Regions from separate parts of the Cytobacillus sp. Hz8 genome, predicted to be linked through region 1. Evidence: riboswitches for the same ligand, from Rfam matches in the RefSeq annotation. Region 1 holds a riboswitch; the other holds the start of a gene.
What was found. A riboswitch is a leader RNA that binds a small molecule or an ion and turns the genes downstream of it on or off. The one in region 1 is predicted to bind thiamine pyrophosphate.
Positions count from the first base shown of each region.

Region 1 (5,303 bases):
ATCATAGCTAAATGAAACATCCTGTAAGGACAAAAAGCTCATGTTTCTCCTCCTATTCGTGATATGAAGCCAAATCATCTGCAAGCAGTTTGGCTGATGATTCAATATCCACCATTTGCACGAGATCCAGTAGATTAAAACGGCCATCATGATGCCAGCCTGATTCAGGGGAAGTCATTTCACCTATTGCAGTAACTCTAGTTACACCAGCTTTTCCTAACTCTTGTGCCCATTGAAATAGTTCATTTGGCGTCGCTGCTATTCCCACTGTCTGCAAAAAGCTGTGGTATGGTTGAATGCTTGCCGCAATGTCATCGATATCATCAAAGGTTATCACCTTAACGACCCGATTTAAACAAGTCGGAGAGAATGGGGCATCTTCTTCATACACCACCATCCAGCGACCATCATGTGCCGACAACAATTCTTTATTATTGTTTGAATAGATTGAGATTTCTTCTTGATTTCTCCACTCATTTACCTCCATCACTTCCTCAAAAGATAACCCCCTTCTTGGAAATCGTTTCTCAAAGCTTTCAAGCTCGTGTGCCAGATATTTAGCAAATTCCGAAGGTGCAATCTTGCCGCCTTTTTGAACATAATAGATTTGCGGTGAATAGCAGCCCTGCTGGTCGAATTGGATCATATCGAATGCAGCCTGATGAGCTAATTTCCATACTTTCCGTGTATCTAATGTCGAATTCCCTATGACTCCAAAGCTGATCTTATGTCCAAAAGCTAGGAAACGGGTAGTGTGAGGAGCCCTTTTACGCAAGGATTCTAATGAGTGATTCCCTCCGTAACCAACCACCACATCTGAAGAGGGCAAAATCACCTTTTCTCGTTCTTCATCTCCGCCCTTCCACCAAACAATGGCCAAAGTATCCGCCAATCGCGGGCATATATCAACCAATATTTGCGCAAACCAACCCGCAAATAAGGGCTCAGAGCTCGAAACCTTTCCTATATTCCCCCCCTTCACAAGTAGTCCAGAAATCAAACTCCATAATGGAAGGGCTGGAACATTTCCTGCCCAAACATGGAAAATCAAATCGGGGCCCATCGCTTTTGAATATCCACCCTTAATGCGGGGCTGAAAATCATCTAAAACAAGCGGGTTATCAAAGTCCTCAATAACAAAACGCTGAAGCTCAGGTTTACGAAACTTTTTCAAAAATCTTGTTAGCCCGAGCCGAATCATTTCAGCGTCATATCCTGTCACAATTGGCAGTAATTCTTCCGCCATCCTTCTATATGGTGAATTTCGATCAAGCATAGTCTCAATTGCACGATCAATGATGGAAATGATTTCTGTAACAGTCATTGATTTTAATACGGTGGCACTCGCTTTTTTGACTGTGGCAATGACCTTCTCCAACTGCCTTTGAGATAGAAGAGGAATCTCAAATTCAACCTTTCCCAATCTTCCCTCAAAGGACAGAATTTTCAACTCAAAGCTTTCTTCCCCGATGTTCGGAAGATATCCTATTCTTTCTCTCATATTTTTTGCCCAATGGACGCATGAATAAATTCCTCAGCCGTTATCGAACAGCCCTTAGCCTCTGTTCCTTGTACTCTCCCTAAAAGATGAAAACCATCTTTGACCTTCACTCCTAAATCCTCCGTCATAATCGTCGTCACAGAGTTAAAGTTAGCCAAGTCACAATGAACAATGACCCCTTTCTCTCCTTCTGACATTTCTTCTCCAGTCAAAGGATGAATGATTCTTGTTCGCAGCCAATGCGGGCCAAATTTGACTGCAGGGACCTGTTCATTTCCAGAATCATATAATTGTGAGCTTAATTCCGTCATTCCGTACATGTTGATACAATCTTTTCTTGAGACACCCAAGAATCTTGTTAATTCATGATAAAATTCAGCAAGCTCTAATTCCTTTGACTGGTTTTTAAACCCGCCAGTATCTAAAATTCTGCTTCCAGCAGGTAATTGAAATTGAAGCTTGCGTTTATCAAATTCAGCAAATAAATGAACAAAGCTAAAAGTTGCCCCTAATAAAGAATAAGGCTCACCTGTACGCTCCGCATTCTCTAATTCCTTTACAAGCAGATCAAACTTAATGCCATTTTCGTCCATTAAATATTGGCTATCCTTTGTCCCAAACTCATCCTTAGCAAGAGCCAGATAACGAGCTAGTGAGGAATTGGGCAATTCCGCTTCTGAAGGAAATAATATTCCCATGCGAATCCTTTCAATCCCTTTCATAAGGCATTTTTTAAAATTGGTTTTCATCGAAAGATCCCAGATTTGTAAAGTGGGATGATAATGTTTCCCTTTTACACCGCTTGTTGTTCCACTTGTCATAAAATATCGCTCGGACTCCTCTTTTGGCGTACAGGTAAGCGGTACCTCTTTAAAGGCCTGAATCGGAACAGACGGAATGTCCTTCCACGATTTCACTGTTCTAATGGTTTTTCCTTTTTGAACACAAAATTTTCGAAAGGGAAGATTGTTGGAATACTGATAAGCAAATATATGTAATGCCACTTGATTAAAAGCCTCATCCGAAATGGATTCAGCCTTCAAAATCACCTCTAATTGATTGATTAATTTCTCCTGCTGCATGATTCATACTCCTTTCAATTCGTCATTTCACGGGTTTTCCTTTTGGCTGAAAAATGGCTACCTTTTTCTTTACAAAGATGGAAAGAATCATCGCTCCCAAAAAAGCACCAACAATCGAACTAAAAATAAATAACGGAATAAAGCCAAATAAAGCTGCTTTTTGACCAAGTAATAAAACAGAAATGGGATAAGAAAGCATGGCCCCAAGAATTCCTGTTCCAAATACCTCACCACAAAACGCCATAAACAGTTTTTGGGTTCTCTTATATAAAAGGGACGCAAGCAATGCCCCAACCATACTTCCTGGAAAAGCAAAAATAGAACCCGTCCCCATCAGATTTCTCAAAATTGAGATACATAAGGCTTGGCTCACCGCATAATAAGGTCCTAATAAAACGGCTGACAATACATTGATAAAATGCTGAACTGGAAATACTTTTGTAAATCCAATCGGTATATAAAAGAGATTACTTGACAATGTACCTATAGCAATGAACATTGCGGTTACTGTCATTTTGTAAGTTTTCCTCATAAAAAAATCCCCATTGCTTTACTCGCACTGAAGGGATGACCTGATTAACATGCATGACCAATCGACATGATAAAATGAATCGGATAAATTCACTTTCCTACGCTGGTACGAACCAGATCAGGTGCAAGGGTTTAAGATCTAAATGAACTATTCTCAGCCAAGTTTTCCCCTGGCTCCCCCAGTGCTCATATTTAAATTTTCAAATCTCTAAAATCATAAATCGGCTTCGACGTTTTTCCTTATAGCTTTAGCCACTTCCTTTGGAGAATGGGCCTCGCTAATGGCCGTGATGACAGAAACCCCATCAGCCCCTGCCTTTATTACAGCCCCTGCATTATTTTCCGTAATTCCACCAATTCCCACAATTGGAATCGTTATTCCCCAATTGCGAAATTGCTCAATTAAAGTGGTTCCCTTTGGAGTCTTTGCATCCGCCTTCGTTTTAGTTGGAAAAATCGGTCCCATTCCAAAATAATCAGCTCCCCCTTCGATTGCCTTGATGGCTTCTTCAAAGCTATGAACAGATACGCCAATGATTTTATTACCAACCCTCTTTCTTACAGACTCAATGGATTCATCCTCTTGCCCGATATGAACCCCGTCTGCACCAAGTGCTATCGCCAATTCAATATCATCATTCACAATAAATGGAATATGGTGTTCTCGACAGATTTGCTGTAGCTCTTTTGCAAGCTGGTATTTTTTACTTCCCGTGAAAGCTCCAATTCCTTTTTCCCTGTATTGGAAAAAGGTAATTCCTCCTTCAATCGCCGCCTTTAAAACCTCTGCAGGACGATGCTTACAATTAGGACTTCCTAATATCAAATAAACCTTTAATGCCTCTCTTAGCTCAAACTCATCATTTAACCTCATGATTCATTACCACCCTTTGATGATGCTGCTTTTTTCGGTAAGCCCAATGATTCGTTGGACCATGCCCCTGACCAATAAACAGCTGATCCTCAATGGCTGCTTGTATAAAGTCCTTCGCTGTTGCCACTGCTTTATGAACGTTTGCCCCTTTGGCTAACTCTGCCGTAATCGCTGCTGAAAAGGTACAACCTGTGCCATGGGTATTTTTGGTTCGCATTCTTTTACTCGTAAATGTCATGACATCTTGCCCATCAAACAATAGGTCCTCCGCTTTCTCTTGATTTTCTTCATGACCACCTTTTATCACGACATTTTTTGCTCCCAAAGCATGCAGTTTTTTTGCCGCAGTTAATTTTTCTTCATATGTATGGATCGACATATTCGTTAAAACCTCTGCCTCTGGAATGTTAGGAGTAATTACGTATGCAAGTGGCAACAAATATTGCTTTAATGCCGTCACTGCTTCTCGTTGCAGGAGCGATGCCCCTCCTTTTGCGATCATGACCGGGTCGACCACCACTTTCTCCCAATGATATTGCTCTATTTTATTTGAAACGGCTTGAATGATCTCTGCATTAAAGAGCATTCCTGTTTTTAAGGCATCTGTTCCCATGTCCTCTCCAATAGATTCTATTTGCTGATTGACAGCTTCATGGCTTAACGGATAAACGGCTTGAACCCCTAAGGTGTTTTGGGCCGTTACAGCAGTAATAGTACTCATCCCATACACCTCCAGCTCTTGAAAAGTTTTTAAATCGGCTTGAATCCCTGCACCGCCTCCGCTATCTGATCCTGCTATTGTTAATGCTTTCCTCATTATCCGCTCGCCCTTTCCACTAATTAAATCCTTTTATATGAACCAAATTGCTCCACATCTTCAGGAGAAACAAGTGCCAGTTGGTTAATAAATTCAATTTGAAAGCTCCCTGGTCCCTGATTTGCAATCTTTTCTGCAGCCTTTTCAGCAGCAATTCCATAGAAAACTAGTGCCGATAAGGCAGCTAATATGGAATCCTTCTCGACTCCAGAAAACGCCCCAATAACAGAGCTTAAGAGGCATCCCGTTCCTGTCACTTTTGTTAAAAGCGGATGTCCATTAGTCACTAGATAGGTCGTTTCTCCATCTGTTATCACATCCTCTTTTCCTGTTATAACGACAGTTGTTTTCAAGCTTCGTGCTGTCGCCTTAGCCAATCCAACAATATCTCCCTTTTGTTCTCCGGCATCCACACCCTTGATCTCCCAATTTTCTCCATAAACGTGAGCAATCTCTGCAGCATTTCCTCGTAAGATGGTTAGTTTCACTTCACTTATT
Region 1 is NZ_JBHKFI010000012.1:27,440-32,742, reverse strand. It holds gene ACE38V_RS14900 (ABC transporter ATP-binding protein) at 1-42, opposite strand, end outside; gene ACE38V_RS14895 (acyl-CoA reductase) at 53-1,501, opposite strand; gene ACE38V_RS14890 (LuxE/PaaK family acyltransferase) at 1,498-2,583, opposite strand; gene thiW (energy coupling factor transporter S component ThiW) at 2,606-3,115, opposite strand; TPP riboswitch at 3,193-3,305, opposite strand; gene thiE (thiamine phosphate synthase) at 3,329-3,988, opposite strand; gene thiD (bifunctional hydroxymethylpyrimidine kinase/phosphomethylpyrimidine kinase) at 3,975-4,805, opposite strand; gene thiM (hydroxyethylthiazole kinase) at 4,829-5,303, opposite strand, start outside.

Region 2 (5,303 bases), on a different contig from region 1:
AACAGAAACCGTTACGCCATCTTCTTTTCCTTTAATACGTCCAAAGGCATATGGCCAGTTACGGGCAAACACGGCTTTTCCTTGTTCAAATGCAGTATGAGTTTCTCCTTCCATATAGTTTAAGATGTTCTTAGGTGTGAATTTCGCGGTTGCAAATTTACGCATCATTTCAAGTCCACCAGTTACATCTTTATAGGAGTTAGTGAACTCAGTAAGGTTAACCGTCAAGCCTTCATATTGTTTTGATTGATAAGCAAATCCAATATTGGTATTGTTTTTGCCGGTATATTTTTGAGCCATTGCATATAAGTCATCATAAGTATAATCTCCGCTTTCAAGTTTTGCTGCATCTTCCTTGCTAACGATGTCTTTGCGGAAATATAATAGACCTAAGTCAGGGAAGAATGGAAGCGTATATTGTTTACCTTTATAGTTTCCTGAGGCCATAGACCCAGCATTATAATCTTCTTTTTGCAATGAATCTTTTTGCATGTTGACATCAATTGGACTTAAATAGCCTGCACCTGCAAATTCACCAGCCCAGACAACATCAAGTGACATGACATCATATTCACTGGAACCGCTGGATAAAGAGTTTAATAGCTGATCATGCATTTGTGCAGAGTCATTGGTCATTTCAACCCATTTAACATCATATTTTTTGTTTTCTTTATTAAATTGATCAATTAATGCTTTTGTAGCAGGAGTATTATCATTTTGAGCTGCAAATTTTAAAACAATTTGTTCTGAAGTCTTTGTATCTTTTGAACTGGTGTCTTTCGATTTGTCACTACCCGAGTCACTGTTACATCCGACTAAGGCTAAACTAGAAACTAATGATAGCGCTATCAATTTTGTTTTAAAACTTTTCATTTTTAGTTCCTCCCTTTTTATAACATGTCTTTATTTTAATGGTAAAATAATGACAGTTATATTAAAAATATTAAGTTTTTATTAATTATTTTATATAAATGAGGTCATTTTTTATGAAAACGATTGATTCAAGTCATCATAAAAGCATGATAAAGAAATTTTTGGAAATCAGAACCGCCAATCAAAATAATTTCTACTTTCATCCTTCCTTTACATTAGAACAGAAATTATTAAATAGCATTTCCAAGGGTGAACAAGAGGAAGCAGAACGGGTACTAAGAGAAATCAATAATTTAGAGCGTCCCGTTCTTGCAAAAGATACAAGAAGGTCTTTAAAAAATTCCCTTATCTGCTCTTGCACTTTATTTACAAGGGCAATCATCTATGGCGGAGTCGATCCTGAAACGGCATTCAATTTAAGCGATGCTTTTATACAGAAAATCGAGGAAACCGATATTCTCAATGAGATTAGAGAGCTTGAATACAATATGCTCTATACTTTTATTAAAACCTTAAAAAATGAACAAAAAACCACCTATCAATATGTTGTAAATAAGGCAATTTCATTTATTCATCATGAAATTTTGAATGATCTTTCATTAGAGAAGATCGCTTCCCACTTAAAAATACACCCAAGTTATTTGTCACAAGTTTTTAAAAATGAAGTGGGTCTAAGTGTGACAGAATATATAAATAAAAAACGAATTGAAGATTCAAAATATTTTTTAATTCTTGATTCCTTACCTATTTCTGATATCGCAAACCTTTTTAAATTTTGTAATCAAAGCTATTATACCTCCTTATTTAAAAAGTACTGTGGAATCACACCAAAGCAGTATCGAGTGCAATATAGCGACACCGCCAATTCAACTGGTACTTTCCTATATAAATAGATCATAAGAATCAAAACCATCGTGAACTGGTGGTTTTGGTTTTTAGTCAGAGAATGCAATATCAATATATTGTCTGATCTTATAGAAAGGCTCTTTACGTAAACTTTGATGCTTTTGGTATAATATAGTTCAATAACTATAATCTTTGGGAAAACAGCGAATAGAAAAATTAACGTATGCGTTTTCAAACAAACTCATCCTATAATTTAGCAAAAATATTCATCGTACAAGATTTTCTCTTGATTTACTTAAGCTGATTAATTTTCTGCTTGATTTCTTCAATTTGTCTTATATGCCGTTGCTCGTGATAGCCGATAAATTCAACCACTTGCTTTAAGTTTAGCTGTCCAAAGGCAGGGTGTGGAATCGCTTTTTGTTTAAGGGACGATTCATCCGCATTACGAACCACTTCTATCAAAGCCTGGCGTGACTTTGATAATTTATTCACGACCTCTTCAAATGAATAAAATCGATCTTTAGGCTCAAGAAAAGACGGAGCCTTTAATTTTTTCTTTCTAATCACAGTTAAATGAACAGGCTTGTCTTCCACAGTAACTAATGAGCCGCCTTCAAGCTGATCTTTTATCGATCTTGTCATGACCCGCTCTAATAAAAATAAATGCATGAAGATCTGAGCTATACTCCAGTCCTCCACTTCCACCTTTACATTAAACTCCTGGTCGGTTAATCCCTGTATGCTAAGCAATAATTCTTCTCTCACATTCTGGATCTTTTCTATCATATACAACCACCTCCAAAATAGCCTTTCGTATAAATGTATGCAGGTTAAATTGATTTTTTCTTAATAAAAAAGAACCAGACTAACATTTATAGGTTTCAGGAAGAAATAATATTTACTCTGTTGTGGTTTGAAAAATGAAATCCAGTAATGTTTTTGCTATATTTCACAGCATTTTTTCCTTGCGCGCAAAAATATTCAATTGGGTACTTGAGGAGTAAACCTATATCATAAAAAAAATAATCTCCCTTGAGACAGTATCAACCAAAGAAAAAACACACGAATACAAAAAAGCCACTTCCCCAAATAATAGAGGAAGTGGCTTTGACTCACTTTATGACGCATGGCGATTAGATGTTTCTATTGGAAGTGCCTTTCTAATAAAAAGTCTTGAAGCAGAAGGAACAAGAATCACAAGGATAATAGAACAAAAAATTGCTGCACCAAGACCTGTTCCACCATTAACAATAAATGAGTACCATACTGGATTCATGCCTTTTGGCGCATATTGACCCCAGTAAATAAAACCAGCAAGAAAATGCCAAAAGTAACGAGCATAGCTGCCGACAAATGTCGCCGCAATCACATAGAGAACGAGGCGCTTTTTATCTTGATTGCGAATCGCATTTTGAATTGGCAGATAAAATAAACCGGCTGCCCCAATACAGGCAAATGCAATAAAATATTCAATAATCAGCTGCAAGGCTGAAAGCGGCTGAACATCCCCAACGGCAATTTGCAGTAATCCCCACAAAAACCCTGATAGAAAGCTAACCTTCACGCCCCAGCGAAAGGCGATGATCAGTATCGGCACCATTGCAAATGAAATGGATACAGCTGGTGTCAATTTAATAGATGGTAATAAATCGAGAATGAGTGCAAACGCTGCGAAAAAGGCTGCTTCAATCATGGCAATCAAGCTCAATTTCTTCATAAAAAATCTCCCCTTTTTGTTTTCAACGAAACCTCAAGGGGAGAATAATCTGCAAAACAAATAAACAAATGCAAACAATCCACATCCCTGCGCTAGCATTATCTAACAGGTTCATAGGGTCTGAACAGTCAAGCCGTTCACTCTCAGCAATTCGCTCCCCTTGTGGTTACGTTATTATGTTAATAAATACATTATATACCAACGCAAATTCATTTAAAAGGATAAATTTTAGGTTTCATGGTTTCAGCCAATCCATAAATAAAAGATCTTAATTACCAATCTTGAGTTTTTTCTAACAATTGATCAATTTCAAAGGTCAACAACATACCGTGAATATTTTCATCTTCTAAATCCATTGTCGACTCTAATAGTTTATCAATATCCGTATTGATTATTTCCATTATTATTTCCCCATCTCTTAAAACAAGTTTTTCAATCTATGATTTCACTTTGATTATAGAAACTATCTGACGATTATATAATATACTTCGAGCTTCTCTATATCTTTTTTGGGGGTTCACTTAATAATGAGGAAAACATCAGGTCAAGAGTTGCGTTTAGTATAAGTCAATATCGATACTAAAACTTCTCATTTGCAAATGATTCCTTTATAATAAAAGAAAAAATGGAAATAGGGGGTCATCTCATGGCTAAATCACAAGCAAAGAAGCTAAGAGCCAAACTGGTTCGAGAAGGGAAAAGAAATCCGGCTGACAACCGCAGTCCTTTTGTTTACACAGATATGCGAACAAGGAAAACTAAAACGAAAAAAGATTATTTATATCAAAAAAAACACAAGAATCATCTAACGGATAACGTAAAAGATGGTTCTTGTGTTTTTTATTGTTATGGTTGAATGTTGCGAAAGGAATTTGTTGCAATCTGTTGCTGCCTAGATAACCATTCTTTTGTAATATGAAGGAGTTCAACAAAATGTCCCCCATCAGAAAAAATATGGTTAGCCCCTTTTATCTCTTTTCTAATAACGGTTCCTTTCTCTCTATTTAAAAAGGATTGCTCGTATTTGGCACAGTAAGTAACAGGAATTTCCTCATCTGCCGTTCCATGAATAAGCAAAACATTTCCACTATATCCCTTTAGCTCAAAAAGGGGATGATATTTCTTCAATGATTGAAAATAGGAGTTTGTAAAATCATATCCTAAATAATTAATTTTATCCTTTGTTTCTAATGAGTCAACGTTCTTTTTCCCAATAATTAGTTCAATATCTTCAAAAGGTTGGCCTACTGCAGACCAAAGAATAAGATTTCTAATATTATTATCATGAATTGCCGTTAATAGCGCAGTTGCGCCGCCCAAGCTATGCCCTAATAGTGTTATATTGTCTTGTTCAATAAATGAAAGCGCACGTGCATATTGAATCACTGCTTGAGTTTGCTCAATCATCCCCGAAAGTCCGATTCCACCGTAAATTCCTGTGCTTTCCCCACATCCTGCATAATCAAAGCGAATTACAATGAACCCATCACGAACTAGCTCGTCTGCAGTCTTGACAAATAATCGATTCACACCAATTCGACTTCCAATAAAGCCATGACAGATAATAATCAGTGGATACCGTAGAAATGGGTTAAAATCATTTGGAAAATCCATCGATGCCATTAATTCTTCTTTTTCCCATTGAACATGAAAATGTTTACTCATTCACTTATTCCCCTTTTTGTATTTGAATAAATTTCTCCTTAAGTTTAATTTCATGATACACACTCTCTAAATCAGACAATGAAAGCTCAAATAGGTGTCGGTTTCCCTTTTTGTAAACACCTGATAGAAGGAGTTCGTGTATCAGCTGATCTTTTCGTTGTAATTCTTCCAACGTCCTTCTTCCTCCTTTATTCCGATT
Region 2 is NZ_JBHKFI010000006.1:177,323-182,625, forward strand. It holds gene ACE38V_RS10160 (extracellular solute-binding protein) at 1-873, opposite strand, end outside; gene ACE38V_RS10165 (AraC family transcriptional regulator) at 987-1,766, shown strand; gene ACE38V_RS10170 (DinB family protein) at 2,011-2,508, opposite strand; gene thiT (energy-coupled thiamine transporter ThiT) at 2,840-3,439, opposite strand; TPP riboswitch at 3,507-3,610, opposite strand; gene ACE38V_RS10180 (hypothetical protein) at 3,712-3,840, opposite strand; gene ACE38V_RS10185 (hypothetical protein) at 4,086-4,295, shown strand; gene ACE38V_RS10190 (alpha/beta hydrolase family protein) at 4,286-5,104, opposite strand; gene ACE38V_RS10195 (Fur-regulated basic protein FbpA) at 5,109-5,276, opposite strand.
Region 2: linked by a shared signal. The riboswitch ahead of thiT (energy-coupled thiamine transporter ThiT) and the one ahead of thiW (energy coupling factor transporter S component ThiW) in region 1 are both predicted to bind thiamine pyrophosphate.